3 regions of the Virgibacillus sp. W0181 genome follow, and region 3 is predicted to be linked to each of the others. Evidence: riboswitches for the same ligand, from Rfam matches in the RefSeq annotation. Region 3 holds a riboswitch; each other region holds the start of a gene.
The links. Region 3 has a riboswitch for cyclic di-GMP ahead of ACLIBG_RS03715 (anti-repressor SinI family protein). Riboswitches for the same ligand answer to the same signal wherever they lie in the genome.
Positions count from the first base shown of each region.

Region 1: it holds a riboswitch for cyclic di-GMP, as region 3 does, so the genes downstream of both, sinI (DNA-binding anti-repressor SinI) here and ACLIBG_RS03715 (anti-repressor SinI family protein) in region 3, are expected to answer to the same signal.
Region 2: it holds a riboswitch for cyclic di-GMP, as region 3 does, so the genes downstream of both, ACLIBG_RS03610 (competence type IV pilus major pilin ComGC) here and ACLIBG_RS03715 (anti-repressor SinI family protein) in region 3, are expected to answer to the same signal.

Region 1 is NZ_JBPYCR010000015.1:49,255-59,725, reverse strand. It holds gene ACLIBG_RS08525 (LCP family protein) at 1-594, opposite strand, end outside; gene ACLIBG_RS08520 (sigma-70 family RNA polymerase sigma factor) at 587-1,111, opposite strand; gene ACLIBG_RS08515 (MerR family transcriptional regulator) at 1,312-2,064, opposite strand; gene ACLIBG_RS08510 (VOC family protein) at 2,405-3,316, opposite strand; gene ACLIBG_RS08505 (SRPBCC domain-containing protein) at 3,350-3,865, opposite strand; gene ACLIBG_RS08500 (ArsR/SmtB family transcription factor) at 3,998-4,318, opposite strand; gene sinI (DNA-binding anti-repressor SinI) at 4,881-5,003, opposite strand; cyclic di-GMP riboswitch class I at 5,016-5,101, opposite strand; gene ACLIBG_RS08490 (serine hydrolase domain-containing protein) at 5,421-6,464, shown strand; gene ACLIBG_RS08485 (zinc-binding dehydrogenase) at 7,121-8,095, shown strand; gene rsmI (16S rRNA (cytidine(1402)-2'-O)-methyltransferase) at 8,243-9,118, opposite strand; gene ACLIBG_RS08475 (GIY-YIG nuclease family protein) at 9,096-9,389, opposite strand; gene ACLIBG_RS08470 (tRNA1(Val) (adenine(37)-N6)-methyltransferase) at 9,382-10,161, opposite strand; gene yabA (DNA replication initiation control protein YabA) at 10,293-10,471, opposite strand, start outside.
Region 2 is NZ_JBPYCR010000004.1:107,325-117,795, forward strand. It holds gene ACLIBG_RS03560 (indolepyruvate ferredoxin oxidoreductase subunit alpha) at 1-113, shown strand, start outside; gene ACLIBG_RS03565 (hypothetical protein) at 428-577, opposite strand; gene ACLIBG_RS03570 (ABC transporter ATP-binding protein) at 768-1,550, shown strand; gene ACLIBG_RS03575 (flavodoxin) at 1,786-2,259, shown strand; gene ACLIBG_RS03580 (type II secretion system protein) at 2,401-3,456, opposite strand; gene ACLIBG_RS03585 (type II secretion system protein) at 3,525-3,977, shown strand; gene ACLIBG_RS03590 (hypothetical protein) at 3,970-4,422, shown strand; gene ACLIBG_RS03595 (GspE/PulE family protein) at 4,444-6,057, shown strand; gene ACLIBG_RS03600 (type IV pilus twitching motility protein PilT) at 6,070-7,104, shown strand; gene ACLIBG_RS03605 (type II secretion system F family protein) at 7,164-8,363, shown strand; cyclic di-GMP riboswitch class II at 8,417-8,501, shown strand; gene ACLIBG_RS03610 (competence type IV pilus major pilin ComGC) at 8,522-8,896, shown strand; gene pilM (type IV pilus biogenesis protein PilM) at 8,997-9,896, shown strand; gene ACLIBG_RS03620 (hypothetical protein) at 9,908-10,459, shown strand; partial or broken gene ACLIBG_RS03625 (hypothetical protein) at 10,440-10,471, shown strand, end outside.
Region 3 is NZ_JBPYCR010000005.1:13,011-23,481, reverse strand. It holds gene ACLIBG_RS03735 (YigZ family protein) at 1-514, shown strand, start outside; gene nagB (glucosamine-6-phosphate deaminase) at 742-1,470, opposite strand; gene ACLIBG_RS03725 (hypothetical protein) at 1,551-1,703, opposite strand; gene ACLIBG_RS03720 (helix-turn-helix domain-containing protein) at 2,040-2,372, opposite strand; gene ACLIBG_RS03715 (anti-repressor SinI family protein) at 2,558-2,731, opposite strand; cyclic di-GMP riboswitch class I at 2,753-2,837, opposite strand; gene ACLIBG_RS03710 (LCP family glycopolymer transferase) at 3,073-4,017, shown strand; gene ACLIBG_RS03705 (penicillin-binding transpeptidase domain-containing protein) at 4,285-6,300, shown strand; gene ACLIBG_RS03700 (IDEAL domain-containing protein) at 7,027-7,464, opposite strand; gene ACLIBG_RS03695 (IDEAL domain-containing protein) at 7,846-8,283, opposite strand; gene ACLIBG_RS03690 (hypothetical protein) at 8,429-9,475, opposite strand; gene ACLIBG_RS03685 (DUF779 domain-containing protein) at 9,624-9,980, opposite strand; gene exaC (acetaldehyde dehydrogenase ExaC) at 10,176-10,471, opposite strand, start outside.

The sequences.
Region 1 (10,471 bases), on a different contig from region 3:
ATTGTACCTTGCATCTTCTTTCGTAACTTCTAACTTTTCATATATATTTTCTTCAGAAATAATTGCGTAGTATTCAATAGGAATATCAAAAAGGTTGGCCACTGTTGTTTTAGCAGTTTGCGGTTTGGGATTAACAGCAGAAGCATGCATTAACTTATCTCGCCCTATCATTTCCCCTTCAGAATCAAAAATTTCTACATACGTATCACGGGGAATGGACACAATATTCATACTGTTGTCACTGCTATTATAAGTAAGTACGATGTTAATATTGCTACGGTTATATTCATCAACTGAATCTATACCCGTTACTAAAATGGAAAAAGATGATTTCTCTTGTTGGGCTACTTGTTGTTTATCCGTGTCTTCCCATACCATTTCGTTACCGAAGTTTATATTTGGTAAAAGAACAACGGCTACTATAATTACTGCGATCACAGAACCTAATGCAGAAGGAATATAACGTTTGCCAAAGTTGAATAGAGTTGTTCTATTTTCTCTTTTTTTATGATTTCTTTCCTTAATTTTATGTAAGGTTTCTTTCCTATCTTCTTCAGTGAAATGCAAATCTTCTCTATTAAAATTATTATCCATAAACATTTGCCTCCTCAATTAAAACTTTTAACCGCTGTTTTGCTCTTCTTAGTCTTGTTTTAACTGTATTGGTATTTAAGTCTGTAACTCCGGCTATTTCATCTATGGATAAAGATTTATAGTAATACAAAAAGATAACTTCACGATAATTATCAGGTAAAGAAAATATAAATCCTTTCATCTCTTCTTGTTCTGTATTTGTAATTACCTTATCTTCTACTGAGGGCAAAAAGGAAGTAATTGTACTTTCCAAAAAACTTTTAGCTTGAACCTTGCGATAGTGCCAACTTCTTAAATAATCTTTGCACTGATTAATAGTTATTCTGTATAACCATGTTTTTATTGATGATTCAAAACGAAAATCACCTAAGTTCTCATAGCATTTGATGAAAGTGTTCTGAACCATATCCTTTGCCGTTTCTTTATCCTTCACGTAACTAAACGCCAATCTAACCAAGTCACTTCCATGTTCAATCATAATTTTTTCCAGAATATCTTCTTTCTTCCCCTCTTCCATGACTTTTCCTCATTTCAGATTTGTTATTTGACCTTTAGACGAAAGCTAAACAAAAAAAGTTTCACAATTATTATAACGGGTTCAGTTATAGGGGGGACCATAAATTAATATACTATTTGAGAGTGCTCAAAAAGCACTCTCTATTTCGAGATGCAAGCTCAATAGGTTTATAGCATGGCTCCATCGCCTTTATTTTAATATTATTTTTTATTTTTTTCTGCATAGACGCCCATGGCATCACGCATGAACCTTGCCAAGCCATTACCAAATTGGTCAATGTTCTTCGTGAAACGCTCGTCATCTACATACATTTCGCCCAAACCTTTGAATGCGTCCAAGGAGTAATGATGACCTGTGTTGCTATTCAAAAAGTCATACCATTCTTTAATAACGTTTTGAACCTTATTAGCACTTGGTGAAGTTTCTCTAAGGTCTGCTAATTTTTGAAAGATCTCCTTCACCTTATCACTCATTAGTGTTTGTTCAGTCTTAGACATATTAACAAGTTTAGCATTAGATTTATCGATTGTGTCATCGCCCCAACGCTCACGAGCTTCTTTTTCATATGGGTTGTGACTGAAGTCAAAGCCTTCGAATTTCTCTTTATTAGACATTGGAATATCTCCTTTTATATTTTGTGTTGTTTTATCAATTGTTCGGATCATTTTGTCGATACGCCTGCGTTTCTTAAGTAGCATTTTTCGATGTATCTGGAGTGCCTCGTGGCGATCAAATGTCGGATTATTGATAATTTCCTTTATTTCTTTAAGCGGGAAGTCAAGTTCCTTGAAAAACATTACTTGTTGTAATGTTTCAAGATTTTTATCAGAATATAGTCGATAACCAGATTCAGTTATTTCTTCCGGTTTCAGTAAACCAATTTCATCGTAATGATGTAGTGTGCGCACACTAATGCCGACTAAATCGGCAACTTCCTTTATTTTCAATTTCATCATGCTGACCTCCCTCATTTATTACTATAAAGTATAACGTTACGTTAGAGTCAATTGTAAAAAAATTTTAAGAAAAATTGTATGAATAGTAATCAAGCGCTTGTCCTAAATAAGATTAGTTCTATATTATGCAGGATGGAGAGTAGTTTTGGAGTGGCGAAAGAGTGCTAAAAATATGTTCACTTCTTGGGCTTTTCGCTAGAATAGAAAATGTGGGCGTTCTTGGTTTATCGAGTCAGATTGCTGAAAAAATCTTACGTTGTTGACCGCTAACGTGCAAAAAAGCTGGTGATTACCAGCTTTAATGTCATTTATTAATTTATACGGAGCAACATAATTATTATTTACCTTGATATGCTTCTTTTAATTTTTCGATGTCAAATTTTTTCATTTGGAGAAATGCCTTTGTTAATCGGTCCATTTGTTCTTTCGTCCCATTTGCCATCATTTCTCCCATAGCGGTTGGCCAGATTTGCCAAGAGACACCGTAAGGGTCTTTCAACCAGCCACACTGTTCAGCATTTGGGTCGGAGGATAGCTTTTTCCAGTAATAATCAATCTCTTCTTGATTTTCGCATCGAACTAATAGAGAAATGGCTTCATTAAACTGGAAGGCATGTGGCCCGGCACTGTCCATAGCGGCAAACCATTGCTTCTCAAGCGCGAAATCTGTAAACATCAACGTTCCTTCCTTGTCCGGTTTCATGCCAACAGGATAACGAGCGATTTCACCTCGACTTGAATCATTGAAAACAGAAAGATAAAAGTCACTGGCTTCTTCTGCTTTACCACACATATCTTGAACATACATCATTGAGGGTACGATAAATGGTCGTACCTCACCTTCTGGGTTTGTGAGAATCAGCTGCCATGTCAGACCATACTTATCCTGTATCCATCCGTAGCGTTTACTGAACGGATATTCTTGAAGGGGCATAAGGGCTGTACCGCCCTGCGACAGCCTTTCCCAGAGTTGATCTAATTTTTCTCGCGCGTTCTCATCTCTTGAAGGATCAAAATTGACAAAAAAAGAAATTGAAGGATTAAATTGAAAATGTGGCCCTCCATTTATAGCCATGAATGAATATCCCGCAAGATTAAACGTAACGATATCGCTATCTCCAGATGGTGTGTCTTGAACAGTTGCGAAATTGGTGACTTTTGAATCCGGAAAAATAGTTGTATAAAATTGTGCAGCCTCTTTTGCTTCTTGATCAAACCATAAATGCGGCATAATTTTTTGTTTCACCATTGGTATTTCCTCCTTTAAGCTATGAATAATATCCTACTTGAGCTGCTTCAATTGCTCTTCCAGACGGTTCCAAGTTTCGGAAATGCCTTGTAGCATACCCATGTCCATAACCTTTTTGAGTTCTTCCGCAGAGACATATTCAGCACGATTAACTAGTTTTGTCTGATCGCCCAGATCGATGAATTTCAACGTAATTTCAGCGGCTGGCATAGTCTCGTCAATATTTCCATCTGCATCCGTAAAATAATCAGTGTAAATAATCGTCTCTGGCTCAATAATATCGTTGTATATGACTTTTCCCCAAGACTCCATACCGTAATATTCCCCTTGATCCCGATCAGTACATTTCATACAGAAATGCCACATACCACCCGGTCGGAAATCAATATGACAAACCGGGAGTTCCCATCCAATAGGTCCCCACCAAACTTTTAGATGTTCAGGCTCTTTAAACATATTGAAAACGAGATCGCACGGTGCATCGAAAACACGTTCCAGTACTAGCACTTTGTCGCCTTCAACTCTAGAATTTAATTCGTTATTTGACATTTTACTCCTCCATTCGATTGTGTAACCTTTCTTTACTCTTAATTTTTTCCAAAGGTATAATCATCATCATCGTCTTAGGTGCATTCTCAAAGGTGAAGATAACTAATGTGCATTCATTAATTGGTTATTAATTCAGTGTTTTTTCTCCTGTAATACATTTAGATAATCGTCCAGGCGATCCATCCGCGCTTCCCACACCCGTCGATAAGAATCGAGCCATTTATCTAGCTCTTTAAACGTTTCCAGTCTTAACTTGTATATTCGACGGTTTGCTATTGGCTCAACTTCAACAAGGCCAGCTTCACTCAAAACACGAAGATGCTTTGAAGTTTGGGGCTGGTTTAGTTTTAATTTACTTGCAATTTCCCCCACTGGAAGCGGCTCTTCAAGAAGAAGATCAATGATATCAAGACGATTTGGTTCCGCCAGGGCACTAAATGTTTTCGCGTTCATGTTGATTCAACTCCAACCATTTTCATTTTACATAAATCCATTAACGTATGTTGTTACATGAAATTATCACATCCGATTCTTTGACTTAGTCACACGTTGTTGTTTACACAATTATTCCATATCGGGAATATTCCCGTCAAGTTATATTTATATTTTTCAAAAAACAATATAGTATTTTCCGAATCCTTAAAAACCCGCTTCAAAACAACCTAAGCTAGGTAGCTAATCCATAATCTTTATCAATCTTCTTTAAGATGTAATGATACCGGGGCTGACTTAAACAGAGCTATCATAAACGGAAAGAGGGGAAGTTTGTTCAAAAAAAAGCGCCACGATGTTCTCAATCGTAGCGCTTTCCATCTACTTCAAGTATCCTAGTTTTATATGATGTATTGCAGATTTCTTAAAAAACCATTAACGTTAATATAAAAATGATTGTAGAAAAAAATAAAACTAAGTAGCTGTTTTCAACCTTGTATTATAAAGTATTTTTTAATGAAAATTGATTTTCACAGAAGAAAACTTTTGCTCGGTCTTCTGATAAGCAATAAAGAAATAAAATCTATTTAATTTCTATTGCTTCATTGCTTAAGTATTCTCTAACAACATGAATAGGAATCCCTAAATCCCGAGCTTGAATTATTAAATCTACCCATTCTTTATCCAGTTCTTTTGCACTAATCACGATCGCCTCCTGAAAGGCAGCCCAGCTATCATCGTTGGAAAAACATTAGACCTGAGGCTTTGCGTCCCAATCTTTCGAGAGGTTTGCCTTTTTCTGAATAGTGTAATTAATTTGATAGTAATATATTACCACACTCCATTACCGAATTGTACTTTATAAAGAAAAGTTTATTAAATTATATTATTTATCCCCTTTTATAAAATTTACTTTATAAAAGGGCGTGTAACAATGGTTTCAGTTTAATATTTTGTATAGTTCCGGAAATCAAGTCTTTAAAAAATTCACATGCAAAATAGACTGTTATATATCCTCTATTTGAACGACTGATATCCAGATTATTAAAGAGTGTATGTTAAATATACGCGTTATTTTTTAGGCTCTAATTGTTAAAAGTAAAATATTATGAGGGTGGTTTATATGGGAGTTAAAACGCAAAAAATTGATAAAGTATTCGAACGAACTACAAATAAAAGCCAAATACATGAAGCCGTTCTACTTGTAGAAAACATGGAAGGAGATTTTTCATACAGCAAGGGGTACGGGGGGAAGGATGTTGATTCCCCAATCCTTATGGCAAGCATCACAAAGCTGTTTACCTCTACCTGTATTTTTATTTTGAAAGAGCGGGGTAAGCTGTCACTTGACGATGAAGTAACAAAATACTTTAAAGAAGAAACATTGGGTAACCTACATATTTACAAGAACCAAGATCATTCCACAAAGCTTACACTTTCACATTTATTACGTCAAACAAGCGGATTGCCGGATATCTTTGAAGAAGGTAGTAATAATGCAAAAAAACGTGCAATCCATCAGGACATGGAATATGATTTTGATGAAATGATAACGATGACCAAAGGTTTAAAACCGCATTTTGCACCTGACAGAGGAAAAAGAGCTCATTACGCTGATATAAACTTTGATATGCTCGGAAGAATAGTTGAAACAGTTGCTAATTCAACATTAGATGATGTATATAAGCAATTAATATTCGACCCTCTAAAGCTAACAAATACTTACCTTCCTAAGAGTGACCATGATTTTGTTCCTAAAGTTTATTATAAAGACAGTTCCTTTTACCGCCCAAAATACGTAAGAAGCTCTCGTGCCAGTGGAGGTGGTATTTCTACTGCTCGTGAATTAATGATATTTATCAAAGCTTTCTTTAGTGGAACGTTATTTAATAAAGCTGTTTTTCATGAACAAAATGTAATGAACAAGTTGCAAGCTTCCATGTTTCCGATTCATTACGGTGCTGGATATATGAGAATTCCACTAAATGGGATTGGGACATTTTTTATGGGGAGAGGGGAATTGGTTGGACATTCCGGTTCATCAGGTTCATTTGCATTTTATTACCCTTTAAAAGATTTGTTTTTTGTTGGAGATGTCAATCAAATGGCAAATCCTGCACTTCCCGTAAGATTAGTGATGCAACTTGCTCTTTCGATGAAATCATAAAGACACTAAATCAAAAATAGAGTAATTTTTATTGTTAAGTAATATTGAATGATTTAACATTGAATAAAGAGCGAATCTCAAAGCAAATCTATAAAGCGATTTCAATCAACGGCAATTTGGGCGAAATTGAGATTATAAAGGGGACGATTTCATTAAAAGATATATTATATTTTCTATTAGTTTTTTAACTTTGTTTGTATTATTTCAAGTTCTATCCGGGTATTTTATGACACTTTTTTATACTCCAGATATGACAAGTGCTTGGAGTAAGAGTGAAAGCTTACCTACCAGTGTTGTTATTAAAAGAAGTTCTTCTCTTTCAACCGTAATTTTAGCCTTTCTTGCAGCAACAATAGCTTATTTTGCTCCTAGGTTATTTATTAAAGGTAATAACAAATAACTATCCCCAATAGGGGGCACTAGCTGCACAAGGAAAGAGTATGCAAAGCGACTAAGATAAGAGCTTCTTTCTTTACTGCAATTATAACACTCGTTATTTTCATAGTTTTATCTTTAGCAGAATAGAGGATATCTTGCTTTTGGTCGAGTTTATTACTTGTTTTTTATTTTTACTATGGCCAAATATATCCATTCACGAAACAGTTATTTTGGTATTTCATCAAGGAAAAATAAATATATCTGAAAGGATGTCTTAAATGAAAGCTTTTGTATATGAGCGTGGAGAGTTTTTAGTTAAAGATGTTGGCGAACCGCAAGCCGGAGCTGGCGAGGTTGTTATTCGCATGCGAGTTGCTGGATTAAACCACCGAGATTTGTTTGCACACAACCAACGAGGAACAGGTGCCGAAACGCTTGCCATTGGTTCGGATGGCGCGGGAGTGGTTGAAAGTGTTGGCGAAGGTGTAAATCGGTTCCAAACCGGTGATGAAGTAATGATAAACCCGAGCCTTGGTTGGTACAACAATGCTGCCGCACAGCCGGATGATTATGGCCTTTTTGACGGGACCATTGCGGAAAAGGTTGTCATTAATGTCGAACAACTTGAACGTAAGCCCGCATACCTCACATGGGAAGAGGCTGGTGTCTTGACGCTCTCTGCTTTAACAGGATATCGGGCAATGTTTACAAAAGGGCAACTGAAAAAAGGAGAAACGGTATTTATTCCTGGTGCAGGAAGTGGAGTCGCAACCTACCTTATTCCTTTTGCGAAAAAGCAAGGTGCACGGGTCATTGTGACATCACGCAGTCCAGAAAAACGTCAGGCAGCCAAACAAATTGGTGCAGATGTTGTACTAGATACAGCAAGTGATTGGGTTGAGGCGTTGAAAAATGAAACTATAGATTTGGTTATCGACAGTGTCGGACAGGCCACATTCAATCGTTCACTAAAGGTGCTAAAAAAGGGTGGCAAAATGGTTATTTTTGGTTCATCGACTGATGATGTGTCCGAACTGAATTTACGAGAATTTTTCTACGGTCAGTACCAACTGTTGGGGTCCACTATGGGTAGCCAAGAAGAACTTCACGAGATGCTTGCGTTTATGAAAGACTCTCAATTACATCCTGTCGTCGATCGAACATTTACTTTGAACGAGGCTAAAGAAGCACTGACATATCTAGAAGACGGTAAGCAATTTGGGAAAATAGCCATCGATTTAAAGATAGATTAAACAATATGCAGACATGATTGAAGAATAAATTATTAGAAAACTTGGCTTATCGCCAACCCTTTATGGCGAAAGCCTTAGTTGCACTTATGCAGTAATAAAGTTATATACTTTCTTATCTGCTAAAAAAGGCTTAAAGACAGCATTTCTTTAAGCCATATGAAACTGTTGATATACATTACGTTTGGCCATTTTTCGATCTGTGGCAACTTGCTTAATTGCGTCCTTACTTGTTAATTTATTATTTTCCATATAATAGTATACATGATCTTGTACCGATAAGTGACTCCACCACAGACTGTCCTCATTTGATTGATCTTGATTAGACCCTTCTACAACAATGCAAAATTCACCTTTTAATTCCGTTTCCCGGGACCAGGAAAGTAGCTCGTCCATCGTTCCGCGTACATATTCTTCAAACCTTTTTGTCAGTTCACGGCCAATGACAGCTTGTCTGTTGCCAAATACCGCTTGTAACTGTCCCAACGTATCCGTCAAACGGTACGGCGATTCATAAAAAAGCAACGTTGCTTTCATTGTTTGTAAATTTTCCAACGCAGCTATTTTTTCTTTCTTTTTCCGTGGCAAAAATCCATGAAAAAGAAATTCTGTTGTTGAAAGGCCTGATGCTACCAAAGCACACAGTGCTGCATTTGCTCCGGGTAAGGAAATAACCGGTATCCGCTCGCTGATCGCTGCTTGAATGAGCTCATTGCCCGGATCGCTTATAGTTGGCATTCCTGCATCACTGACTAATGCTATGGACTCACCGTTCGCCAAGCGATCAAGTAAATCGTGTTCACGAGATGCTTTACTATGCTCATGATAACTTACGAGCGGTGTATGAATATCAAAATGCCGCAGTAAATTTTTTGTGTTTCTAGTATCCTCTGCAGCAATCCATTGTACCGTTTTTAACACAGTTAAAGCCCGGTACGTAATATCCTCCAGGTTCCCGATAGGTGTTGGCACGACATAGATCGTCCCTGTACTATTTTGTTGATCAAAGCTCTTCTGAATCTGCACGGTGAATCACATCTTTCAACATATTTCGAATCAGGTGTAGCTTTTCATTTCGGGAAAGACGTTTGATCTGATACTCCTTTTGCATAGCGGCTTCTTTTGTTGGAAATTTTTCTACATAAACAACTTGGAATGGCCCACGCCCTCGCGTGTACTTCGCCCCTTTTCCATGTTCGTGCATTTCGAGTCTTTTTTCGAGATCATTTGTATAACCCGTGTATAATGAATGATCTTTACACTTCAATATGTAAACAATATGTTCTTGATTAACCATATATTATGTCCCCAGCCTCTTTTGTATATGAGTCATTTTCATTATAAATTATTAGCGGTGGCAGCAATTTCAAGTCTGTTTTGCCGTCCCGTACAGCTTCGATTAGCATGGTGTTTGCTTCACGACCTTCCTTTGGGTAAACGAACCGCAACCGCTTAGGTTCTAAGTTGTATTTTCTAAATAACGTGATCATATCAACCAATCTTCCCGGCCGATGAACGATCGAAACTTTCCCGCCTGGCTTTACGTGCAGCTTGCATGCTTTTACTACATCTTCCAATGTACACAATACTTCATGCCTGGCGATCGTAAAATATTCATTCCGATTATGCTCGGTTTTAGCCGGGGAACGAAAATATGGTGGGTTACAGGTAATAACATCAAACGAGCTGTGCCCCAATACCGGCTTCATTTCCTTTAAATCGCCATGTACGAAGGTAATCTGTTCCGCTAATTTATTTAACCGCACACTGCGTTTTGCCATATCATTTAACCGCTCTTGAATTTCGACACCGGTTATGTGTGCATTTGTCCTGCGTGATAAAAAAAGAGGAACAGCGCCATTCCCACTACATAAATCCAATATCTTCCCTTTTTTAATTGGTATATTAGCAAAGTGCGCAAGTAAAACGGCATCAAGCGAAAAAGAAAAAACCGAGTCACTCTGAATAATTTTCATTGATTCATCGGCGACTAAATAATCCACTCGTTCATCATCCAGCAACTTTATTTGCGTTTTAAATCCTTTTTCACTGTTTTCGTTACCCTTCATTTATTTCATTCAACTCCGATTCCCCGATGTAGCGCTCGGGGACCTTATTGATTTTATTCCGTTAATGTAATCAAAAAAATGGCTCCATATACGTATGATCATACATGGAGACAGTCAGTCACAGCTTTCCATTATTTTGTTTTACTAATATTGAAAAACTCAAGACAGAATAAGCAATCAGCATCTCTACGCGGGCTGCCAAATTGCATATTGCAAATGTGAAAGCCTTCTTCATAAAGACGGGCTAAATTATCATATCCTTCTCCCGGTATATTAACTTGAGCATCCTCGTCTTGTTCTGCACCTACAT
Region 2 (10,471 bases), on a different contig from region 3:
GTGGTGCTTGTGTTGCTGTTTGTCCAGTCGATGCAATTGTGGAAGAATACGATTTAACTCCGGAAAATGAAAAGTACTTGGAAAAAGCAGAGGAGTTTTTTGCGAATAAATAACCAATTTATGTTTGTTCGCTAGTACCAAAATTACATGATAGTGAGTGACCTATAGATAAAATCCCCGTTGTATGCCGTGATGCGGTGTGCGTTGACGGGGATTTTAATATGTTATTGGATCTGTTCATATGTATGTTATTGGATCTGTTCATATGGATGGATAATAGCTGTAAAAGTTTTTGTGATACAAAGGTAAATAACTTTACTACAGGCTGATGGAACACTCGTGGATGGCAATTTTCCGTTTATTTTCTCGAGCATATCTTTCCGCATATCAGCTAAGGGTTAAATCAGATAAAAAACAAAGAAAACAACTAGCTTTTATCTGTATCCTTTTCTTCTGCTTTTGCTGCGATTTTACTTATAATCCAACGCTCTGCTGTCCCATCTTCAATATCATATACTTTATCTTTCCGGAGCAAATCTCCATGATACATCGTTTGTACATTCATTTTTACTTTCAATTTCTTTCACCTCTTTAATGATTCGTTATAACATAGTATACATTATTTTAGCTGGTCGAATTAAATCTTACAGCGCATTATTTCATATACATCTCATTGCTTAACCCCTGTATTTCTTGGACACATTCTCATGAAGTCGATAAAATGATTAAGAGAGGTTTTAATATTGCGAACTATTAACGGGGGATGAATGAAAATGGTTATTGATATGAAAAATGTTTCTTGGAAAAGAACAGGAAAAACGATTCTAACTGATATTAACTGGCAAGTCGAAAAAGGACAACATTGGGCGGTGCTTGGATTAAATGGTTCGGGGAAAACGTCACTGCTTAATATGGTAAATGGGTATATTTGGCCTACAACTGGCACCGTTTCTGTATTAGGGGAACGCTTTGGGAAAACAGATATTCGTGAACTGCGTAAATCGATTGGTTGGGTAAGTTCGTCGATGCAGGAAAGAATAAATGGGCGACATGTTGTAGAGGATATCATAGTCAGCGGTAAATTTGCATCGGTTGGATTGGATCATTTGGAACCGGTTAAAAATGATTACGAGCGAGTTTACCAGTTGATGGAACAGTTAGGCTGCAAGCATTTATATAATCAAACGTATGACAAATGCTCCAATGGAGAAAAGCAAAAAGTATTAATTGCACGTGGACTCATGCCTGCACCGAAACTATTGATTTTGGACGAGCCAACGAGTGGATTGGACTTTATTGCACGTGAAGAGTTAATGAATTCCCTTCAGGAGTTGGCAGAAACAAATGATGCCCCAACGATTATTTTTGTAACGCATCATATTGAAGAAGTGCTACCGTTTTTTTCTCATACGTTATTAGTGAAGCGGGGAACTGTTTTTGACCAGGGACAAAGGAAAGAAACCTTGACTGGGGACAATCTCAGTGCCTTTTTTGAGAAATCGATCCACGTGGAATGGCATAAAAATCGAGCATGGATGAATTTAGTTTGACGCAATCAGCTTTGCATAAAAGTGTTTATAAGTGATTCATGGGATCATGAATTCTTCTTGAATAAAATTTAACCGGTTTAGAACGAATACCTAATATTAATCAACATAGTGTCATCGATTGTGACAACATTGTTAAATGGATGGCAGGTTTTCCACCTTTTTCAGTCTATTCATTGGAAATGATAATCGTTATCAATTATACTTGATATAGATATTCCAATGGAGGCGATTGGAAATGGGTAAAATATTAATAATTTTTGCGAGTTCAACCGGAAATACGGAATTAATGGCAGAAGCGATTGCTGATTATTTGCACAGTTATCATCATGAGGTGGATTTAAAAACCTTTGATTTTGATGTGATTGACATGGAAGATATAGAGCATTATGATGCGATACTTGTTGGAACGTACACGTGGGACGATGGGGAGCTACCGTACGAAGTCGAAGATTTTTACGATGATTTGGAAGACGCCAATCTTGCCGGAAAAGTTTTTGGTGTGTTTGGCTCTGCCGATTCTTTCTACGATACGTATGGTGGCGCGATAGATTTAGTAGCAGATCGTGCGAAAAAATTGCATGCCACTGTTGTACCGGAACGTTTAAAAGTAGATCTGGATCCGAATGAAGCGGACATTATGCGATGCCAAGCATTTGCTGATATGGTTTGTACGTTGATCGAATCAAAATTGGAGGAAAAAGGGGCCTGAGCATTTTCTTTGTATGGATTAAGAAACGCTCAGTTTTAAGAAGAAATAGAAACGATGATAAATGCAACGAACCGGAGGACTATTTCTTTCGGTTCGTTGCATTTTGAAAAGAACACAGTCTATTCCATACCCCGGTATATACTACGAACATGTGGACTTCCCGCTAACGGTAATGGAAGCATTATTTTCTTTTGTGACTTTTTTCAAACAGGTGGCGCTTCCGCCAATAACAATTGAAGCGGAATCTTCCATCTCTATTTTATCGGAAAAAATACTATTTCCACCACTTTCAAACCTTGCACTGTTTTCCATACTTAATTTTTTAACGAAGTTGGCACTGCCACCAATCCTTACAAGCGATTGCCCTTCCATCTCTAACTTTCTTTGGAACTTACTATTGGCTCCGATTGTGATGAAGGCATTGTTGGACACTTCTACTTTTTTATTGAATGTGGCGTTTCCGTCTACGGTTACAGTTGCATTATCTTCCAGTTCCACCTTTTCGTTGGTAAATAAATGTTGACCGACCTTTACAAAGTTCTTGTCTTCCAGATCAACATCGTTTTTAATCCATAAACTTTTATTCGTCCCGTGTTTGTTTTTATTTGGCCCGTTATATTGCTTGCAATTCGATTCCAGCTTATCTCCAGTCCATTTGATATTTAGGTTTTTATAGTCTGGGTTATCGAGGCACGGTAATTCATCTGTTGTATACTCCCAGGTAATATTATCAGGATTGGATCCGCCTTCCCCAGAACTTCCAACAACGAGTGCTAATTGCGCGGATTCTGGTCGTTGCCATGTTGCTTCCAATGTTATGCTTTGTCCTAAGTCATTGCCAAGGGTTAGTTTGATTTCGAGTGGCTCATCCGTATTAACCCCTTCGATGCAGCCTTGATCAATCTGCAAAGGAGTATCTCCATTTGTAATTGTATAATCATCGATCGTCAACCGCTTATCGTCAGTTTCGACACAAAGCATTGTTTCTCCTGCATAATATTGGCTTCTAAGCTCACTGATCAATACATTGCCATCCTGATTTAAAGCAATTGCATCACTTGTTTTTTTCTCACTGTTTAATCCTTGAAAAATAAAGGAATACAATAAAGCAACAACAATGGTCAAAATAGCAATCGAAGCGAGCAATTCCACGAGTGTAATACCGTCTTCATTTCTAAAATCCGACATATTTCGCATGTTAATCACTTCCGTAAATGGTATACTTAAGTTGGATAATATTAGGATCAAAGGTGTGGTGAACTCTATTGTATAGCAATTGGAATAAAAAAAATAGTGCAGGGTTTACGCTTGTAGAGCTTGTTGTTGCTATAACGTTATTAAGCATTGTCATTATTGTGTTGTTGCCGATGTTTCCACACCTGTTAAATTGGTCCAAAAAAACAGATGAAACGCTCGTTTCCGGAAATTTACTTGATCATTATGTCGTTCAACTAAAAAATGATGAGCAATTAATTACATATATCGACAGTGCCTCGACTGTAGAAAACTGCAGTATTGGCGGTACTCCTTACGCACTCGAGGGAGACTATTCCACGAATATAAACAATCAGGTCTTTTCACCGAAGCTAACCCTCTGTCAAACGGAAAAAGAAAATGAACTGAATTTATACCGAGGACACATAAGCGTAATGGCGGATGGTAGTGAAGTGTCTGATACGTATTTTTATATAACGGCAGCAGGTGATGAGGATGAATAAGTACCATAATGAACAAGGGGCAGCACTCGTTATGACCTTACTATTCATCACGGTATTGATCCTTTTGCTGCTTGGGCAATTTTATCAAGTAACGAATACAGCTGGACAAGTATCGACGATGGAGAAAAGTATTGAAGCGCGGCATATGGCGGACATGGGAATTGATTATTATCAGCAGATGGTCGCATCTAAACGTGAGATATTGGAGGAAGTGGCAGAGGATTCTGGATTTCAAGGGGTAAAAAGCGCAATAGAAGAACTAAATAATACCGAAACTTTAAACTCAGAAATGGGAAGCGGCAATAAATCGTTTGAAATCGAACAGATTACGATCGAACAGACGTCTGACGATGAAATAACGATTCAATTCAATAGTAAAGGAATGGCGTCCGAGAAAGAAATAAACGAAGAAAGTGAAATTATTATTTCCATTTTGCGGCAGTAAAGAAAAGGGGGCGAACAACAAATGCAAACACGTAAACGGTTAGGTGATTTGCTCCAGACAGCAGGTATTGTAACAGAAGAACAAATAAATCAGGCACTCGAAAATAAAACCAGTAATCAAAAGCTAGGCGATGCCCTGCTTGAGCGCGGTCTAATCACGGAACGGCAATTGATCGAGGTACTGGAGTTCCAACTGGGCATTCCGCACGTCCAGTTGTTCCATTATCCAATCGACAAAAAAGTATTAAGCTACGTTTCAAAAGAATTGGCTCAGCGTTCCTATATTATGCCCCTGAAAATGGATGGCGACTCACTCGTTCTGGCAATGAACGATCCGATGGACTATTATATTATTGATGATCTGGAAATATCGACTGGGTGGAACATTGCACCGGTCATTGCTGCACGGGATGACATTTTGTTTACGATTAATAAATATTACGATCATGGAGACGGTGACTTTTCAGCTTCTGATGCCGAATCTTCTGTTATCCAAGTACTTGATCAATTATTGCAAACAGGCGTGCAGTTAAAGGCAAGTGACGTACATATTGACCCACAGGATGCACATATTACTGTTCGTTATCGTATTGACGGGCGTCTACAGACAGAAAAAATGTTGCCAAAGAGCCTGCAGCAACCTATAACCGCCCGAATTAAAATTTTAGCTGATTTAAATATTATGGAAACACGTTTACCGCAGGATGGTCGAATTAAAACGACGATCGGAGTTGCCCCCGTTGATTTACGAATTTCGACACTGCCAACGGTATACGGGGAGAAAGTCGTCATACGGATACTCGATTTAAGTAGTGCTCTTATGCGGCTGAAGGAATTGGATTTTTCCAAAGAAAATTACGAACGGTATTTACAGCTCATTAACGAACCGTCGGGCTTAATTTTAATAAGCGGACCGACCGGATCAGGGAAAACGTCGACATTATATGCGTCAATTAATTATTTGAACGAAGAACACGTAAATGTGATTACGATTGAAGATCCCGTTGAAATTCAGCTAGAAGGAGTCAATCAAGTACAAGTAAACAGCGGTATTGACTTCACATTTGCAAGAGGCTTGCGATCTATTTTAAGGCAGGACCCGAACATCATTATGGTTGGGGAAATTCGCGATCAGGAAACGGCAGAAATCGCCATTCGCGCTTCTTTAACCGGGCACCTCGTCTTTAGTACAATCCATACAAACAGTGCGATAGATTCTATTCCGCGACTTTTTGATATGGGCATTGAGCCGTATTTGGTCGTATCCTCCATATCCGGAATTGTTGCACAGCGGCTTGTTCGGCGTATTTGCCGTGATTGTCGGACCGAAAGAACCCCTTCCGCATTAGAACATGATGTTTTTGACAAACATCATGTGGACGTTGATACCATTTATGAAGGAAAAGGATGCAACAGTTGTCAGCAAAAAGGATATCGCGGTAGAATTGCCATCCAGGAAGTTGTTGTAATGAACGATGCAATCCGGGAAATGTTAATGGATAATCGCTCCGTTACAGAAATTCGTTCACAGGCACGAAAAGAAGGAGCGTCGTTCCTCGTGCATGATGGCTTGGAAAAAGTGAAAGCAGGCTTGACGACAATGGAAGAAATGTTGCAAGTGACGATTCAGGTTTAGGGGGGCAATGAGATGAAGGAAATGTTTCATCAATGGTTGCAGGAAGCAAATGAAAAAAATGCGTCAGATGTTCATCTAACGGTTAATAAAGCACCGGTATTCCGGATTCATGGGAAGCTGGTTGAAATGGATGGATCTGTTTTACAGCCATCAGAAACGGAAGCAATTTGCCAAGTCATTTTATCGGAAGCGGCATGGAGAACATTGCAAGAGCAGAGAGAAATTGATTTTTCTTATACAATTGACAACCGCTTACGATTTCGAATGAACGCTTTTTACCAGCGTGGCCATTTATCACTTGCCATTCGTCTAATCCCGACAGGTGTACCGACATTTGAACAGCTACACATGCCGTCGATTGTTCAAGAACTGACTGCGCTTCCCCAAGGACTTATCCTAGTGACCGGACCAACCGGAAGCGGGAAAACGACAACGCTTGCTTCCATGATCGATTATATTAACAAAACAACGGAAAAACATATTATTACACTGGAAGATCCGATTGAATATTTACATGCACATCGTATGTCCATTATTGATCAACGAGAAGTTGGACCGGATACACGTACTTTTGTTAACGGGCTACGAGCTAGTTTGCGGCAAGATCCTGATATTATTCTCGTTGGAGAAATGCGCGATCAAGAGACAATTGCAACAGCAATTACGGCAGCCGAAACCGGTCATCTCGTATTAAGTACGCTACATACATCCGATGCAGTGTCCACGATTGAGCGAATAATTGATGTCTTCCCCCCGGAACAGCAAGGGCAAATACGAATCCAACTGTCCTCAATCTTAAAGGCAGTAATTTCTCAGCGCTTGTTTCCGACCCTAGATGGAATGAACCGGCGAGTAGCAACGGAAGTACTAGTGAATACACCCGCGGTTAAAAACTTAATTCGCAATGAAAAGCTACATCAAATTCAAAACGTGCTGCAAACGTCAAAAGATGCTGGTATGCATACGCTTGAAATGGATTTACGTCGTCTACTGCAGGAAAGTGTAATTAGTTATGAAACCGTCGCTCCTTATTTAAATGAAATATAGTAAAGTGGAAACAGATAGAGGTCATTATTAGCTTGTTATTAGGAAAGGAGGAGTGCTGAATGAATTTTCAATACGAAGCCAAGCGGATATCCGGGCAACGACTGAAAGGAAAAATCGATGCTGACAATGAAGCGGAAGCCTTAAGCATGCTGGAAAAGGAAGGATATATCGTTTATCGCATGGAAGAAACAAAACCATGGAACAAAGATCTTGTCCTAAACAGAAAAATAAAACACAAAGACTTCATCATTTTCCTGCGACAATATGCGACGTTAATTCAGTCCGGCATTCCTATTTCCGATGCAACAAAAACGATGAGAGAGCAAACGAATAACTATGCTTTGCGGATCGCACTGGAAGATATGAATAAGCGTCTAGAACAAGGGCAATCCCTGTCTGAATCAGCAAGCAAGCATCCGAACGTTTTTCCCGAACTGCTTGTCCATATGATAGAAGCAGGGGAGGCGAGCGGGAAGCTGGACGAAATCTTGAATCAAATGGCTACGTACTACGAGAAGCAGTACAATAACCGGCAAAAAGTAATCTCGGCCTTAATGTATCCAAGCATTGTCGGTTTAATCACATTTGTATTAACGATCTTTTTGCTCGTTTTTGTCGTGCCGCAATTCGTTTCGATGTTTTCATCGTTTGGTCAGGAATTACCAGCCTATACCCAGTTTATTGTAAATCTCAGTCACTGGGCTGGGTTGTATTGGTGGGTTTTGATAGTGTTGGTGGTTGCGATCGTTGCGCTTTACCGGGTATTTATGAAACAAGAAGCATTTGCCTATCAGATGGATCTTATAAAAATGCGAATTCCGATCTTTGGCCAGCTCGTTCATAAAGGCGCATTCGTTCGGGCGACCCAAACATTAAGTGCCTTATTTAACAGTGGCGTGCCAATCTTGCAATCGGTGGAAATTACGGAAAAAGTTATCGGAAATCGCGTGATTCGCGATATATTTGCTCGATCGCGTGAATCATTGACCGTCGGCGAATCAATGACTGTCCCGATGATAGGTCATTGGGCTTTTCCCGCACTCGTCGTGCAAATGATAAAAATCGGCGAACAAACCGGAACACTCGACGCGATGCTTTTAAAAGTAGCAAACTTTTATGAGGAAGAAGTGGAACAACTGTCCGATCGGATCAAAGTGCTAATTGAGCCACTCATTATCGTCACGCTTGCTGTTGTTGTAGGCGGTATTATACTGGCAATTGTACTGCCAATGTTTTCTATGTTTGAGAATTTTGGTTAAAAGTTGCAAAATCGACACATAATTTGTCGAAATATAACTAGTAATCTATTATAATAAGATTAGGAGATGGGGAAGGATTATCTATACATCGGGCACTTGGATAATCTGGAGTCATTAGTGCGACCGACCTAATTTTTCTTAAATTAGGAGGAATGAATATGTTTAACAAAGTAAAAAAGATGTTCAAAAACGAAAAAGGGTTTACGTTGGTGGAATTATTAGCCGTTATCGTTATATTAGGAATTATTACAGCTGTTGCTGTTCCGGCGATTGGGAGTATATTGGATGGAAAAAAGCAAGACGTACATGAGGCAAATTGTCAGTTGGTTTCTAATGCAGCAAGATTAGCGGCTGTGGAAGATAATATAGGGGATAGTACTGATCTTGCGACTTTAAAAACTGAAGGATTTTTAGAAGAAATACCTGAAGACCCCAACAGTGGTAATCTTTATGGAGAAAATACTGGTGTTATAAAGAATAACGATGGTAAGTATATTATGCAAATGGAAGGTTGTCCTGGGTATACGCCATAAATATAAATGAATACTTATTAGTTATACAATTGACGCCCTTGCATCATGCAATTGGGGCGTCTTCTTACATTATTTAGTCAACAAGAAGTGAGGTGGAAGGATGATTTTGCCAACGGCCGGTCGTGTTAATCTCGTTATAACCAACAACATTATTCGTTATTCTTTCCACAAACAGCCTTCGATGGACGGGCTGGCCTACAAAGGTGAGTTGGAGCTTCCGCAAGGTACAGTGCAAGATGGCGTTATTTTAAATAAAGCAGTATTCAAAGAGGCGATGAATAAGCTTGTCGTGAAACATAAATGGAAGCGAAAGAAATTATTCCTTGCCCTTCCTGATAGTACTGTAGTTATACGGGAATTGAAAATTCCGGCAGCTTTGGAGAAAGAAGAAGCAATCGGATACATAAAAAACCAACTCGGCAGTACAATTTATTTGCCGTTTGATCAGCCGGCGCTAGCAGTTGAATTTTTGGAAGTGAAACAAGAGGAAAGAGAAATTTTATTGTTTGCTTATCCAAAGGAAAAAATTACGGGCTTTACGACAGCTTTTGAAGAAGTTGGCTTAAAGCCGGTAGTAGCAGATTTGACGTTCCTTTCTATTTATCGCTATTTTGCCCATAATATTGCTGAATTACCTGCGCATCTTTTACTCATTCATTGGAATGAGGACGCATTAGTTTTAACCGCCTTTCAGCATAATAAAGCCATTTTCACCCGGTATATTAAGCCTGATCAAGCCGTTAATGCACAAGTGCTGGAGCAGCCGATACAAGATAATATGATCGAGATTAGAAGAATTCTGGATTTCTATCAATATTCGATTATGAACGGCGATGCGGCAGTTGAACAAATACTGCTTACTGGGGACTCCCCCTATTTGCAGGTAATAAAAAAGTCGTTGAACGAAGAATTTGCACTGGATATTTATGCGCCCCCAATTTCTGATGAAGAATGCAAATATGTGGATGTATATGGGCTTGGATTAAAGCAGGATGCATAGAAGGTGAACTTATGACGGTTGAAATAAACTTTATCGAAAAAAAAGAAAGTAAATATGTTGCTCCAGTACTCTTTGCCATTGCATTTATTTTCCTATTGCTTCTAATTGCTGCGCTAATTTTTTACCAGCGATATGAACTGTCAACGACGATGGAGAGTGATAAAGCAGAACTTGCAGGATTGGAAACCGAACTGCTCTCATTGCAAAAAGAAACGGCCGATGAACAATTGCTAAAAAGGATCGAAAAAGAGATGGAAAAAATGCAGGAAGAAACCGCCCCTGTTTTTTCAATGTATGAGGAAACTGTTCTGCCGCTTGCAGGTGGAAAGCTGTCCGTTTATGAAATGACCGAACCGGAGAAAATAGTGATTGTTGGAGCGTTTACGTCATTGACGGAAGTTGCAGACTATACGGAAATGCTAAGCGAAAAATCATATATCACCGATACGGAGCTGACGGAAATTACGAATGGAAATGACGGATTTGAAGCAATGTTGACGTTAAAGATCGATTCGGCATTGGCTGTAGAGGAGCTTAATGAACATGCGCAAACGCTGGAATAAAATATATACAAT
Region 3 (10,471 bases):
AGAAATCAAGAAAAAGCACCACGATGCAACACATAACTGTTCCGCTTATATGATCGGAGAAAACGATGAGATACAAAAAGCTAATGATGATGGTGAACCAAGCGGCACAGCCGGGATACCCATTCTAGAAGTAATAAAAAAACAAAAGTTAAAAGATACTGCAATTGTAGTAACAAGATATTTTGGAGGTATAAAGCTTGGGGCAGGTGGCTTAATACGTGCTTATGGGAGTACAGCATCCCAAGCCATTAAAACTACTGGTATCGTTCATAGAGAGTTGATGCAAGGTATCTCCATTATTGTTGAGTATTCATTACTAGGTAAACTTGAAAATGAGCTTCGTAATTCCAATCATATCCTAGATTCAATAAAATATCTAGAGCAAGTTGAATTTCTTGTTTTCGTACAAATGGACCAGGTCGCAAACTTTAATAAATGGATAATCGACCTTACAAGCGCTCAAGCCAAAGTGAATAATACGACTGTTAAATATGCCGAATTGGACGTAGATTAAAACGTTCTGCGCAACAGACAAACATTTACGGAATCAGTATGGAAAATTCGGCTTATCACCATGCTTTGATGTTGAAAATTTCAGGTGGATTAATATAGTAGGATAGTATCTCCTGTCTGACCAAAAAGAAAAATCCAAACGAACCCAAAGTCTAATGGAAGAATTTTTGGATTATCGTTTGGATTTTTCTTTGATAACAACATGTTTGCCCTGCTCAAAATGTTTCTTTATTTTAATTTTGCACATGCTGCTTTATCGGCAATAACCGTGACGTTTGAATGTTTATGTAGAATAGATGCAGGAAATAATTCTGAGATATCTCCATTGATTAATCTAGCAATTGCTTTTGCTTTTTTCTCACCTGATGCTAACAATATAATTTCTTTGCTTTCCATAATTGATTCAATCCCCATTGAAATAGCACGCGAGGGCACTTCCCACCCGGAAGCAAAAAAGTGTGCATTTGCATTCCTCGTGGATTCGTCCAATTCCACTACATGCGTTCTGCTCGTAAACGGCGTACCTGGCTCATTAAAGCCAATGTGACCATTTACACCTAAGCCGAGTAATTGAACATCAATGTTATTTGCATCTTTTATCATTTTTTCGTATTGTTCACATTCTATATCATAGTTTTCAGCGACACCACTTGGGACATGCGTATTTTCATTTGGAATATTAATATGATTAAACAACTTTTCATTCATAAAATAATGGTAGCTGTTTGGGTTATCATCTGCCAGACCGATATATTCATCCAAATTAAAAGAAACTGCATGTTCAAATGTTATTTCGCCTTGTTTATATTTTTCAATCAAACATTCATAAAGCCCTACAGGTGTTGAACCGGTTGCCAAACCGAGAACAGGGTTGTCCAGTTCGTTTAGTTTATTAACCATTAATGCGCATGCTTGCTTGCTCATATCCTCATAGTCCTTTGCTTCAATCAGTTTCATGTTACACGCTCCTTTATTTTATTACCTAAAGCATCTCCAGCCTTAGGGTATTGAGATATTACAATAATATTATATGTTCCCTAATTTACAACTGATTTCGAATGCACAGCAGTATCGCTAGTCAATTCGTATATTAACGCTTCAATCATTTCATCAGATGACTTAATTTTACAAGACTCTGTATCATTGATCAGCTTTCTTAGCATTTTTTTTAATTTCTCTTGTTCTTTCATAGTGATCCCCCACCTTTTTCTCGTAAGCCTGCTGTAATTAACAACAAAAGTACTGTTCCTATAATAAAGGAATTCATTGTAATTGTCACTTGTTTTTTTGTTTTGTATAAACTTTAACTGATAACGCAATGCACGTTATTAGCCCATATACTGACCGTTTACTATTCATTTATACCCTGTTCCATCTAGCTGAAACCATCAAGTTTCAATCGCCTATACTATTCTATGCACAAGGGTGTAATATGGGTGCATTTATACATCAACTTTTGTTTGCATGCATTCTGCTAATTGCCCAAAACAAAAACCGCAGGCATTTATTGCTCTACGGATAAATCATTAGCCTTCTTGTTTGTTTTTCCAACGATTAAATTCTAGATACTCTTTAAATTGATCTTTCGTCACACCAGAATCCATTGCTTCTTGTACAAGCTTAAGCCATTCATCATCCAACTGTTCTTCAAGATCAACCTCTTCTCCACTCCGAATCAATTCATTTACAGATATGTTAAGTACTTCACTTATTTTCTCCATAAATTGGATGGATGGATTCGATTGAAGATTTCTTTCAATAGAGCTTAAATAAGATTTTGCTACACCGGCTTTTTCAGCGAGTTCAGAAATAGACATCTTTTTATCTTGCCGTAATTGTTTAATCCTTAAACCGATCACGTCCATACACCTTCTTTCCAAATGAATTATATCATAGGAAGGCTATATGGTTCTATAAATATTATATAAAGCTTTTAAATTAAGTCTTTTTCCTTGTCCTCCCCTTAAATAGATCGTTCAAATGACCTGGTGAAAAGATAGTATGACGTAAACATTAAAAGGTGATTAGGAAGTTGCTTGATCGTTCAAAGGGATGCATTTCCATTACACTTTTTTCTTTTGTACGTTGTTATGTCATTATCTTTCATCGTATCCAGAAAAAGCCTTACATCTTCAACGGACAAATGAAGCGACTTAGCTTCTATCATTAATTCAACCCACCCTTGATCTTGCTCTTCTCGTTTCAATTTATTTTCCATCCCACGTACCCCCATTAATTCTCAGGCAGCACGGCCATCATAGCTTGGTAGCGTTAGATCCGTAACTTTGCGTCCTAACTTTTCAGTCAGTTTGCCTTTTTAACTGGTGAATTGATTATTTATTCCTATTATACCTCGCTTTGCATCACTTGTGGGTGTCTTCTTTTGTCACAAGAAGGCTTGTTTTATCACAGAGCTGTCGAATTTCTTTAATCTACAGCAATGATTTTATAACAGAATCTTTTATATACTTAAATTCAGCTCATTAACGGTGTATAATTGATGTAATAAAATTTTATGGTAGACATGACAACCATTTTATGGTGAAAGGGAGAATACAAGTGGATTCAAGACTGAATAATTTACATAAAAAACGAAAAAGAAGATGGCCCTATTGGGTGGGGGCGATTATTATCATCCTTTTTCTGCTAGTGGGGGGCTTTTTATACTATATATATGATAAAGTCGGTGACACCGTTTCCGATATGCATGACCCGCTAGAAAGAGATGCAGATCCGAAAAGACAAGAAAAGCTAGAGTCGATCTTTAAAAATAATGCATCTATAAATTTACTGTTGCTCGGTGTTGATGAACGTGATGGGGACAAAGGCCGATCAGATACAATGATCCTTATGTCGTTGAACCCAAAAACTAATTCCATGCTTATGTTCAGTATTCCAAGGGATACGTATGTTAATATTCCCGGCCGAGGAAAGGATAAAATTAATCACGCGTATGCCTTCGGTGATGTGGAGTTATCCGTACAAACAGTGGAGGAAGCATTTCAAATACCTGTACATTTTTATACAAAAGTAAACATGGAAGGATTTCAGCAAGGGGTCGATGCTATTGGTGGGGTCACAATCGAAAATGAACAAGCTTTTTCACAAGGTAAACATCAATTTCCAAAAGGGGAAGTTCACCTAAATGGGACAGAAGCACTCGATTACATCCGGATGCGTAAAAAAGATTCCCGCGGTGATTTGGGAAGAAATGAACGACAAAGAAAAGTAGTAGCCGCAGCCGTTGATAATGCTGCCAGTTTTTCCGGCATTAGTAAAGTCGGGAATATTCTAGATATTCTAGGTGGAAATGTAAAAACGGATTTAAATATGGAGCGCATGCAAACATTATTTACTAATTACCGTTCAGTGCGTAATAATATGAGGCAAATCGAACTACAGGGCTCCGGTCAAATGATAGAAGGGACATGGTATTATGTCGTTTCTGATGAAGAATTTGAACGAATCGAAAATGAAATTAAAAACCATATGGAAGCAAAATAGCATGAATTATGAAAAGCGCAAGCGCCCTCGCAGGCTTAGATTGCCACGTCTTGGGACTGCGCGAAAACAGCTCGTCCTACCGCAAAGTTGTGTGACGTCGCCTGGGACTGCTCGTGATTGCTCGTCCCACCGAAAAGATTAGCACCAGAACACCCTAGGACTGTAGTTACGCTTTCGTCACATCTTCAAGAATTGTACGTCGCAGCTAGACAACTATAATCGAATACATGTTATAATTAAAACGGATTTATGATTGAGGGGGTTTATATGAAAAAAGGAAGCTTAATTTTAGCCATCATCGGTATTTGCACATTAATAATTATCGGTGGTTGTTCAAAAAATGAACCAACACCAAATGACCGATTTGAATCGTATGTAGATTATTGGAATGACTTGGCATTCGAGAAAATGTACAATTTGCACGCTGAATCATCTCAGGAAACATACAAACCAGAAGAAGCTGTAGATCGTTTCAAGAAAATCTATGAGGACCTCGGCATATCTAACGTACAAATTTCGTATGACCAAATAGAAGAGGACAAGTTAAAAGAAGTATGGGAAGAAGGGACAGCAACCATTCCTTTTTCTGTTGAAATGGACAGTATTGCTGGTCCTATATCATTTAATTACGACGCAAATCTCCTTTTACAAGAAGAAGGAGAAGAGGAAGGAAAAGATTGGTTTGTCGATTGGGATCCGGGCTTTATTTTCCCACAAATAAAAGATGGTGGGGAAATTGGACTGCAAACGACTAACCCAAAACGCGGGGAGATCTTGGATCGCAACCGCATGCCTTTAGCAATCAACGATGTCGTCTATGAAATCGGCGTTGTACCGGAACGATTTGTCTCGGAAAATCAGGAGAAGAAACAAATTGCGAAAGAATTGCATATATCTGTTGAAGCAATTGACGATGCTTTAAGTGCTGGATGGGTAGAACCAAACCTGTTTGTACCATTGAAAAAAGTCCCAAAAGATAAAGTATCAGCTGCACTATGGAATATTCCATCTGTTGAGAAAAAAGAAGTTACTGGACGCACATATCCTAGTGGGGAGGCTGCAGCCCACCTTGTTGGTTATGTTGGCCCTATTACAGCAGAGGAGCTGGAAGAACAGGAACCCGGCACGTATGGAGCGAATGATATGATTGGCAAACGGGGACTGGAACAGCTTTTTGAAGATAGACTTAAAGGAGAACAAGGAGTAACCATTACAGTAAAAAGTTCAGAAGAAGAAACGGTATTAGCTGAAAAAGAAGTGCAAGACGGAGAAAATATCCATTTGACTATTGACACGATCGCACAGGAAAAATTGTTCGACGCTTATGACGGAAAAGCAGGTACGGCTGCTGCCATTCATCCAAAGACCGGAGAAACCTTGGCACTTGTCAGCAGTCCTGCTTTTGATCCAAATGAAATTGTTTATGAGGCAAGTACCGATTTATGGAATCAACTCGAAAATGACGAACAGAAACCATTAATCAATCGCTTTTCAGCTACCTTTGCCCCCGGATCTGTCATTAAACCAATTACAGCAGCAATCGGTATGCAACAAGAAACTTTAGATCCGAAAGAGGGCTTGAAAATTAACGGATTAACCTGGAGCAAGAAAGGCTGGGGAGACTATAAAGTAAAACGCGTTTCCAGTACGGACAAGCCGGTTGATTTGGAAAACGCGATGATTCGGTCTGATAATATATATTTTGCCATGCAAGCTGTCAAAATGGGTAGCAAAAATTATGTGAGCGGATTGAAGGAGTTTGGGCTTGATGAAGAAATTCCTTTTGAATATCCAATTTCAAATTCAACCATCTCTTCCAATGGAAAATTGGAAGATGAATTGATGCTAGCCAATACGAGCTATGGGCAAGGGCAAATTGAATTTAGTTCCCTGCATTTGGCGTTAACCTATACTCCTTTTTTAAATAATGGCAATCTGCTCAAACCAACGCTGCTCCTTGATGATAAAGATAAGCAAATATGGAAAGAAGACATTCTTGATGAAAATCACGCCACATTAATGACAGATCTTTTACGCAAGGTTGTAACTGATGGAACAGCGCAAGTGGCAAAAAATGCTGATTTCCCCATTTCCGGAAAGACAGGTACAGCCGAACTTAAAACGACGAGTGAAGAAAAAGGCAAAGAGAATGGCTGGTTTATTGGCTTCCCTTCCGAAGACCAAGATATTTTAATTGCCATGATGATTGAGGATGTTAAAGATATTGGTGCAAGTAAATATGTTGCTGAACAAGTAACAGAAGTGTTGAAGCAGTTAAAATAATATGTCCATCATTTCGTATATTATTTCCATGTCGAGGTGAATTTTTATATATCGGTATCTTCTACATTTAAACAAAAAATGGTTGTACAATATATCTGTCATTCATCAAAAATAGTTTCACTTTCACCTATAATAATAGGCGAATTGAAGGGATTAACAATTAGATTAAAGTGCTTATCAGAGTCGCAAATGGCTATCGAAACTTCATAAATTAGAAAAATCGAATCATGTTTCACTTTAAGCTAAAACCTGTGGCAATACAGGGTAGAAGGAAAACACACTTCAACACAGCTTAAACAAGCAATGAAGTGTGTACAATAATGATAGTATCGCTTTTTAAGCTGACTGGAACGGAAGTCAACGGACTCCTGCGGAAATAGCACGAGTCCGAAGGTCACTGTAGCAACTCGAAGAGGAGAGCTACAGAAGCTGAGGCCGTGCCCACGGAAAGCCTGTCGACTGTAGTGCAAGTCAGCGACATCAGAGCGCAAGCTTTGATTGTTCTCGTTTAACTTATTTAATAAATATTCATAGGCTTAAAATTCTCCACCAACGTTGTTTGACAAAGAACCCAAAAAAATCAACTCCTTATTCGAGCGAATAAGGAGTTGATTTTTATATATATAATCGTAATAACGATAGTGTTTTCAAATTTATCATACAACAACATGATTGTTTTATGTATGCCTTATAAAGTTTCCTCCCTGGGAGTACGATTCATTTTCATTACAGTTGTTTCATCAGCATGTAAAATGCTTCCTCATTCCGTTCATCAAGAGCTTTATCAATCAATCGCTTAACATTATCCTTTTCTAACCTTTCAAGCAATTGATCAGTTTCGCTTTGTTCATCATTTTCTTGGTGCTCGTAAATGTAATAAGGTTCCGCAATAGCAGTCAATTCATTCAAAAATTTAGGTATATAAATGAGTTTACCTATTTTGAAGTATTTTACCGTTTCATCTTTTTTAAAAGCAACTGTATCGTCTACGTTTTCAATTTGTTGTGTTTTCCGATTAATAACTATTTCATCCGCTACAATTGAATGGAATTTATATTCTTCATTGTCAATAAGCATAGTAAAATGATTTTTTTCCAGTACGATGTGAATATGTTCATCGTACGCTTTTATATAATACGGTTCTAACGTTTCCAACGCTTGCACGCATTCACCTCCTCCATCTTTGTATACTATTCGTAAAGGCAAAAACAGTATTAATACTTTTCACCTTAAGGAATCATCATAATAAGTTCAACATTACTATTCCCTAATTTCACTATTTTAAACAGTATTTTTGATACATTCTAAGTTTGTTTAATATACTAACATATTACAAAATAAAAATGAAACGCCAAATTTATTTCAATAAGACCATGAGAACTATCAAGAAACACTGAAGTGGCTTTCCCTTAAACTTCCTTTATTTATCTGCTATTTTCTTTAAATTATGTTAGATTCTAAAATACACCCCCAGAAGTATGTAAATCTTTTCACATATAAAGGTAAAAAAAACCACCCCCAACTATGCGGGAACGGCCCCTTTTATTACAATAGTTTTACCAGCTCGTAAAATGCTTGGTCATCCCTTTCATCCAAAGCCTCATCAATTAATCGTTTTACGTTTAACCGTTCTAATTCCGTTATGATATAAGAATTGTTTTCATTTGTTTCTTCACTGGTTTCTTCTTCAATATAGTACGGCTTCACAATGGTGTGTAGCTGAATAAGAAAATCAGGAAGGGAAATTAATTTTTTCATAGTAATGTAGATGATGTCTTTACCTTTTTGAAAAGCAAACTTAGATTCTATATTAACAATTTCCTGTGTTTTCCGGTCAATCCGGATTTCTTTCTCCTCAATGGGTACAAACTGATAAACCTTTTGATTAATGACAACAGAAAAATATTGATATGCTAAGATAACTCGAACGTATTCATTGCTCATTTTTATATAGTAAGGTTTTAACATTTTAACAGTTACCATCTTTCCACCTCCTGTAATTTTCAGACTATTTAGTTGATTTATTCTACAACAAATCCTTGTGGAACGCAAGGGGAATTATTGGAAAAATCAGATCAATGTGTTTTGGAACGTAACACTGGACGGGAGACACTTCCCCTTGTTCGTGCTAACCGAAAAAGTCATTTATAATCTCCTGCGTCACCCTTTTTGGTTCCACGTTATTAAACCATCTCATTTCCGTTTGTTTTACCAGTTTACTTGCTTCACTTAACTTTCCAATTCCTATTTTCATTTCAGCTTTATATCGTTTCGTTAACACATTAATTTTTTCGGCAAACTTTTCATCTGTTCCCGGCGCAACTGCAACTTTGTACAAATCAACAATGATATCGCCGTTTCGATCAGGATAAAAGGCATGAGGATCTGTACTGTCAAACATACAGAAATCCAAATCTCTGACAATAATCATATCAACACTTTTAGGATCAAAACTACAGTGGTATAGCTCAATATCCATTCCCTGTGCCTTACATGCTTCCATAACTTTTTTCATAAAAACGGATTTCCCGGTTCCCGCTCGTCCTTTGACAAACACACGATTACCTATATTTTCAATTATTTCGGGCACACAATTGACGGCTCCTTCTGCTGTATTAGTTCCAAAAAGTCGATGATAAACGTGTGGTTTTTCCTGTATTTTAGGAGAATGTAATAACAGATTTTCTATAAAGCGCCTCGCCAAGTCATTCGCCTTTTCAAAATCCATTTGATCGATATACAATTTCTCAAGCTCATCATGAATCCGAAGCCCTGTTAAAAAACACTTGTACGCTTCGTTTGCTAAATTAGCATATGCTGTACGGGAGTCATGCATATTACGATTTGCTTCTTGCGTTGTCTGTACATAAGCCCCTACATCAATTACTTGTACATTTTCCAATGCTGAATCAATTTCTTCTGAAACGATAGCTAGCGAGCGCCCCCGGATAATAACCCCTTCCAAATAATCTTTGGTTAAAGGATGATAGAGCACTTCTACTAGGTCCTCCGTTTTACATGCTGCAACCACATTTTTAATTATGTTCGTTTTTATTTTAAAGGAAGGATGCTTGAGAACAATAACGTTTTTTATATCTTGCAAATTGGAAGGGAGGTAATTCACTAATCCTTTTGCGGTATGCCCACTTACATAATAAGCTTTGTTTTGAGTCAATGAGACACTTCCTTTACTGCGATTCGTATATGTTATCTTATGTATATTCTATTGAAGGAGTGAATTATTACCGCTTTTTATTAAAAAACAAAATCGTCAAAAACCTACAGTTAAGGCTTGACGATTTTAGCATACTTATTTTTACGGATCAGGCATTCAGCTGGACCCGTTCTTCTTCTGTAAAAATACGCGATCTAGTTAAAAAGCGTTTTCCTTCCGGCCCTTCTAACGAGAACATACCTCCACGCCCATCAACCACATCAATAATTAGCTGGGTGTGTTTCCAGTACTCATATTGATCCTTCGACATGTAAAAAGGAGTATCGCCTATTTTTCCTAGTAAAAGATCCGAATCTCCTGTCCGGAATTCATCTCTTGGATAGCACATCGGAGAACTACCGTCACAACAACCGCCGGATTGATGAAACATTAAGGGGCCATGAGTTTCCTTTAGCGTGTCTATTAAAGCTAACGCATCATCCGTCGCTACTACACGTTCGACCATTTTGCACACCCTTTCTTTCTACCTATTTTATAAAACTGGCTGCCGATTGATTCTGTTGTATCTCCTGTTGGAAAAAGAAGCTATGTATTTTCTTGTCCATAACCTCTTTTCCTCTTTAAAATGTTAATAAAATTGTCTTTGCACCAAGCATCAGATGTCTTATCAATTAGAAAAATTTTTCATTTTGCTATCCGCTTAAAACAAGCCTGCTGGACCTTCACTGTAGCTGACGAGCATGTTTTTCGTTTGCTGATAATGACTAAGCATCATTTGATGGTTTTCACGGCCGATGCCTGATTTTTTATACCCGCCAAATGCCGCATGTGCCGGATACTGATGGTAGCAATTTGTCCACACTCGTCCAGCCTCAATACCTCGACCAAATCGATATGCTTTATTGATATTTCTTGTCCACACACCTGCACCTAGTCCGTACAATGTGTCATTAGCAACTTTCATCGCTTCTTCATCATCTTTAAAAGTCGTTACAG